2 regions of the Citrobacter sp. GW821-FHT02E08 genome follow, and region 1 is predicted to be linked to the other one. Evidence: predicted binding sites of a transcription regulator. Region 1 holds the regulator's gene; the other holds the start of a gene.

Region 1 (3,447 bases):
TCGGAACTTTTAACCATCACGCTCGGGCAAACCAGGTTCCATGCCGCCAGTGACGTCGCCAGATCCAGGCCAACGAGAGTCCACGAAGCGCCAGAAAAACGGCTAACGCCAGCCACAGCCCATGATTACCGAGCCAGGGCAACGCACACAGCGTGAGGGCAAATCCCAGCGCCGCAACGGCCATACTGTTGCGCATTTCCGCCGCACGCGTCGCCCCGATAAACATGCCATCCAGCAAATAACACCAGACACCGATTAACGGCAACACCACCTGCCAGATAAGGTAGCGATCGGCCAAAAGTTGAATTTGCGGCAACGATGTTAGCAACGCGATGATCTGCTCGCCCGCCAGGGCATAAACGAGGGCAAACAGCAGCGCCACAATCCCTGACTGCCGACATGCAGCACGCCAGACATCCAGCAACTGGCTGCCGTCACGTGCGCCATACGCCTGCCCGGAATGCGCTTCGACAGCATAAGCAAATCCATCAAGGGCATAGGCGGTAAAGGTCAGCAGGGTCATCAGAACAGCGTTCACCGCAATGATGTCGCTGCCCAGTCGCGCCCCGAGAACCGTGATCGCACCAAAGCACAGTTGCAACAGCAACGAACGCAGCATGATATCCCGGTTAAGTGCCAGCAAACGGCGGAAATTCCCCCGCCAGGCCTGTTTCAGCATCGTGGATGACACGCCGCGCAGTGTAAGCACTTTGCGCACCATCATCAGCCCAAGCAACAACGTGGCATATTCTGCAATCACCGTCGCCAGCGCTGCGCCCTGCACGTTCATATGCAAACCCATCACCAGCCACAGATCGAGCACAATATTGAGAACGTTGCCGACAACCAGCAGGATCACCGGTGCGCGGGCATACTGAACGCCCAGCAGCCAGCCCAGCAGCACCAGGTTCGCCAGCGATGCCGGAGCGCTCAGCCAGCGGATCTCCAGAAAACGTCGCGCCTGCACCAACACCGCTTCATTTCCACCGACGATATGCAATGCAAGATCGATGACTGGCGTGCGGAACAACGCGATCAAAGCTCCCGCCCCCAACGCCAGAATCAGTGGCTGCACCAGCGCGCGTGCCAGCGCCTGGGGATTTTTGGCACCAAACGCCTGAGCCGTCAGCCCGGTGGTGCTCATGCGTAAGAAAAGCAACAGCATGAAGAGAAAGCTGGTTGCCGTTGCGCCCACGGCAACACCGCCCAGATAAACAGGGCTGTCCAGATGCCCGATGACCGCAGTATCCACCAGTCCCAGCAAAGGAACGGTGATATTGGAGAAAATCATCGGTAACGCGAGACGCCAGAGTGCTTTGTCGGAAGAGGTAAAGAAAGGCATGCAGGAAAGCCTGAGAAGGAGTTAAAACAAACAGTGGCGCGAGATGCGCCACTGTATCAAAACAATATTACAACCACTCACCGTTACGGATGACGCCGACTGCCAGCCCTTCAATCGTGAAGTTTTGCTCGCGCAGGTCAACCACAATCGGTTTGAATTCACTATTTTCTGGCAGAAGTTCGATTTTATTGCCCTGTTTTTTCAGGCGCTTAACCGTGACTTCATCGTCGATACGCGCCACCACGACCTGGCCGTTACGCACGTCCTGGGTTTTGTGTACCGCCAGCAAATCACCGTCCATAATCCCAATATCTTTCATCGACATACCGCTGACGCGCAGCAGGAAATCGGCATTAGGTTTAAACAGCGACGGGTCGACCTGATAGTGGCCTTCAATATGCTGCTGTGCCAGAAGGGGTTCCCCTGCCGCCACGCGACCTACTAAAGGCAGACCCTCTTCTTCTTCCACCAGCAGGCGGATACCGCGAGAGGCACCGGAGACAATTTCAATGACCCCTTTACGTGCCAGCGCTTTCAGGTGTTCTTCAGCCGCATTTGGGGAACGGAACCCCAAACGCTGCGCGATCTCCGCACGCGTCGGTGGCATACCTGTCTGGCTGATGTGATCCCGAATAAGATCGAACACCTCTTGCTGCCTGGCCGTTAACGCTTTCATTCCGCCCCCTGGGTGTATATACAGTTATGCTGTGAGTATATACAGTTAAAGGCGATTTTGGAACCACAAGCGGCACAAAAAACAAGAGATTTATCGGATTATGGAAGCCTTATCTAAAATGCGACCACAGCAGGATTCCCCAGGTGATCATCGCGACAAAGATCGACAGCAATACTGCCGCTGACCCCATATCTTTCGCCCGCCCGGAAAGCTCATGGTGTTCAGAGCCAACACGGTCAACCACCGCCTCAATCGCGCTGTTGAGGATTTCCACTATCATCACCAGCATGACAGAACCAATCAACAAAACACGCGTGATGGCATCCACATCCAGCCAGCAGGCAATCGCCACGCCCAACAGCACAGCAACACTTTCCTGACGAAATGCCGCTTCATGAATCCATGCAGCACGAAAACCTTTCCAGGAATAACCAGCAGCTTTAATAATTCGGGTGAGTCCAGTGGTATTATTAGCCATCAAAAGAACCTTTTTGCATTATCAGCGTCAATGACATTATATCGTTAACCCACAAAATTCGGGTTACAGCGGCGCGAAGTATGACGGGATACACCAGAAATTCGCTAGACTTTCTGATATCCTTGCAGCGCATTTGCATTATTAACCAGAGGCTTTACATCGTTTATGTCTGGCTGGCCACGAATTTACTACAAATTACTGAATTTACCATTAACCGTACTGGTAAAAAGCAAGTCTATTCCGGCGGAACCCGCTCCGGAATTGGGGCTCGATACATCTCGTCCCATTATGTACGTTTTACCGTACAACTCAAAAGCAGACTTGCTGACGCTGCGTGCCCAATGCCTGGCGCACGATCTCCCCGACCCGTTAGAGCCGCTGGAGATCGACGGAACTCTGCTGCCGCGTTATGTGTTTATTCACGGCGGCCCGCGCGTATTCACCTACTACACGCCGAAAGAAGAGTCGATCAAACTCTTTCACAATTACCTCGACCTTCACCGCAGTAATCCAGATCTGGATGTACAGATGGTGCCGGTATCGGTGATGTTCGGCCGCTCTCCGGGGCGTGAAAAGGGTGAGGTAAATCCCCCTCTGCGTATGCTGAATGGCGTACAGAAATTCTTTGCTGTTTCCTGGCTGGGGCGCGACAGTTTTGTCCGTTTCTCGCCTTCCGTTTCCTTACGACGGATGGCTGACGAGCACGGAACCGACAAAATTATTGCCCAAAAACTGGCGCGTGTGGCGCGAATGCATTTCGCCCGTCAGCGTCTGGCGGCGGTCGGTCCTCGTCTGCCTGCCCGACAGGATCTGTTTAACAAGTTGCTGGCGTCAAAAGCCATTGCGCGCGCGGTAGAAGACGAAGCGCGCAGCAAAAAAATCTCCCATGAAAAAGCGCAGCAGAACGCCATTGCGCTGATGGAAGAGATTGCCGCCAACTTCTCCTACGAG
Region 2 (3,447 bases), on a different contig from region 1:
TAGTCGCTCAGGTTGTCCAGCAGCAGCACACGCTTCTGGTTATCACGGATCTTTTTCTCAACGTCCTGGATTTCACGTTGCAGCTTGTTCTTACGGCGAAACAGACGAACAAATTCCAGCACGTCCTGGAAAGAAGGCTTGGTAGTTTCCATTTTTACACCCCTGATAATGTGAGATTCGGATTCGTTTAAGCAACCGCGACAAGTAAGGGTCAACATTACTTTTAGCCGTTGCAGATGACAATGGTTTTATCCTTTTTCCGTATCATACCCTTATTCCTTGCTGAATCGAAGCAGCAGTAGAATCATTCACCTTATCTGCTCTTTATTTGCGCAATGCGCGACAGATCAAATGCGAGAGTAGCTCCAGTTGGCGCGCGGTTTCCATGCTTAGCCAAACATAGCCATGAATGGGGATTTCAGCCACACTGTCGCTATGCTGTTCATTAATCAGTTGCCGAAGTTCCGCCACAATGTCGTTCAGCTTCCCGGTGTTGGCCAGCACGGGCTGCGGGTTTCCTTCATACAACGCATGCGTAATCGTCAGTAACGTTTGCTGGATCCGGTGTTGTGTTTCGCGCAGTGTATGGGCATTCAGCATCACGAAATGGCTGGTGCGCGATGCCCAGTGTGCATTAATTTGCAGCTCAAGCATGCAGACCAGATTGCGGTTAATCGTTTGAATTGCTTCAAATATCGATTTATGAATATGGCTTTCTTTACTGGCGGGCGTAATCAAGCCGCGCATTTTCACGACATCCCCAAGTAGCTGTTGTAAGTGTTTATCCAGCCGTGGACGTTCAAGCAAGTTAGGGGAAAGCGCCGCCTGATAGAGTCGGTTATAAGACGTGACACACTGCGCCAGTTGGATCCGCCAGTGTATAAACGCCCGCTGCGGCCAGATACCGGTAAACAACATCGCCAAAAGTGACCCCAGAATCACATCGCCACCTCGCCATAATGCCGTCTCCATATCACCTGCCGGCGCACCCACCACCACGGCCAGGGTGATTCCTATCAACAACGCCTGATACGGTTTTTTGCCGAGCGCCAACCACCCGCACAGGAACATCGCCACCGCGCACCAGATAATCATCAGCGGTAATGAGAAAAGCTCCAGGCGCAGCGCCACCAACCCTAACGCCGCCCCCAGAATCGTACCGCCGATACGTTCAAAGGCCCGGGGCACCACGTTACCCCAAAAGGAGATCGGCCCCATAATCACCACCAGCGTGATAAGCGGCCACGTGCCTTCCGGAATATGGAACAGACGAACGAACAGAAACGTGAGGATAAATGCCAGCGCAATGCGAATGCCATGCACGACGCGGTAGTGACGATACAAACGAATTTCAAAGGGGCTCAGCGACTTATCAGTACGCACTTTCGGCTCCATCTGGAAATCACAAAGAACGCATTGTACCTGCTTTTTCACTGAAAACATCACTGCTGCGGACAGATCTTATCCAGGATGAACGAATGTCGCGATCGTCCGCGCAGTAACGCCGAAAACATCAATATCACGACTTCGGTTGTACCGGTATATGCATTTCAATATCCCAGTACCCGTCTTCTGCCCCATTGTTCAGATAGAGCTCAAAACACGGTTTGCCGGACATCTGGTAGCGGCTATCCTGCAGCACGCTATTGAAAAACTGATACCACGGCGTCGCGAAATCGTTATTTTCAACGCGAGTGGTAGCAACAGCATATTGACCGCCCACAATTTCCGTGAGGATCACGCCTTCGCTGTTTTCAGGTAGCGTGAAATCAGCGGGTACTGAAACAACGGTATCGCAACGCAGTTTCTCCGCCGGGACTTCATCAGGGTTATCGTAGTAAACGGCAATCCATTCCAGCGGCACGATCTGGTTTCCATCAACCCACATCATCAACTGTTCAAAACCTTGTTTTACCGTTTTTTCCCATGGTCCAACCATGTGAAAACCGGCAATCCTGCGTTTCTCTGCTTGTCTGATCTCGTAGTTCATAATGCCTCCGCCATTATACTGTAATTATATACAGTATAATTTTCACATAACAGCCACAAGGAAATAGTGATTATTATGTGAGCAGACTCGCACTCTCGCCAGTCTGCCCTGGAATAATTCCGTTATGCCTTATGGTGAAAATAATCGCTCAGACGCGAAAAAACACCGCCTTCCTCAACGGACTCCAGCGTCACCAGCGGCCAGTGCGCAACCAATTTGTCCCGATCGTAGAGTTCAATTTCACCAACCCGCTGATGTGAGGCAATGGGGGCGACAATCTCTTTTTTATCAAGCACATATTTTGCTTTGATATTTGGAATTTCTGCTTTTGGAAGCGCTAACCAAAAATCCTGCTCAGTGCCTAATGCAATTTTCTCTTTGTCACCGTACCAGATACGCTCGCTACCGACTTTCTTCCCACTTTTAAGAACTTGTACGGTGTCGAAGTTCTGTTGCCCCCAGTGCAACAGTTTACGGGCTTGATCTTCGCGGCCTTTCGGGCTTTCAGCCCCCATCACCACAGCGATAAGACGGCGCTGCCCATCCACAGCAGAGGCGATAAGGTTATATCCGGCACCCGATGTGTGTCCGGTTTTAAGACCGTCAACGTTTAGCGTTTTATCCCACAGCAGGCCGTTGCGGTTTTGCTGCGTAATGCCATTCCAGGTGAGGCTCTTTTCGCTATACATATGATAAAACTCGGGTTCGCCATGAATAATCGCCCGCGAAAGCACCGCCAGGTCATATGCCGAACTGTGCTGACCCGGCGCATCCAGCCCGTGTACCGTTTCAAAATGCGTATCCTGTAAATTTAGCTTTTGCACATAGCGGTTCATCATGGCAACAAACTGCGGTTGTCCTCCGGCAATGTAATCCGCCAGCGCAACGCAAGCATCGTTGCCTGAATCAACGATCAGTCCGCGACTTAAATCATGCACCGTGACGCGGTCGCCCTCTTTTAAGAACATCAATGAGGACCCCACAAACACGGGATTGTCTTTTGCCCAGGCATCACGTCCGACAGTCACAATGTCGTTGCGGCTAATACGATGGCTGTCGATGGCGCGGTCAACCACATACCCGGTCATCAGTTTGGTCAGGCTGGCAGGGTTACGCTGCTGATGTTCGTTATTGGCGGTAAGAATCTGTCCTGTCGTGTAATCCATCAGCACCCACGCCCCTGCGTCAATGGCTGGCGGTTGGGGGGCAAAGTCGGGGGTATCAGCAGCAAAGGCAGATGTAAGATTCAACGCAAACAGAGACGTGACAATAAACAAACGGGATTTCAACAGCATGTCCTCAGAAAGAGAATAATTTGCTGTTCTTTTTACGGAAGTTCGGGTGAACAAACATGAAAAAATTGCAAGAAAATGTGACTAAAAGCACATTTTCTTGCATGATTTTAACCCACCGCGCCTGTTTTCCGGGTTTCAGCGCGAGGAAAAATTATCCCTTAC

The links. The regulator LexA, encoded in region 1, represses DNA repair genes until DNA is damaged. The targets are predictions, from matches to a motif close to TNCTGTATGTACATACAGNA.
Region 2: sbmC (DNA gyrase inhibitor SbmC) is a predicted target of LexA. The motif match lies at 2,007-2,026, and genes of this name have one in related genera.

The regions. Positions count from the first base shown of each region.
Region 1 is NZ_JBWKVL010000012.1:37,399-40,845, reverse strand. It holds gene dinF (MATE family efflux transporter DinF) at 17-1,342, opposite strand; gene lexA (transcriptional repressor LexA) at 1,410-2,018, opposite strand; gene AC07UY_RS15485 (diacylglycerol kinase) at 2,128-2,496, opposite strand; gene plsB (glycerol-3-phosphate 1-O-acyltransferase PlsB) at 2,662-3,447, shown strand, end outside.
Region 2 is NZ_JBWKVL010000009.1:84,567-88,013, forward strand. It holds gene AC07UY_RS13250 (DUF496 family protein) at 1-152, opposite strand, end outside; gene AC07UY_RS13255 (FUSC family protein) at 325-1,383, opposite strand; gene sbmC (DNA gyrase inhibitor SbmC) at 1,520-1,990, opposite strand; gene dacD (serine-type D-Ala-D-Ala carboxypeptidase DacD) at 2,113-3,285, opposite strand; gene phsC (thiosulfate reductase cytochrome B subunit) at 3,437-3,447, opposite strand, start outside.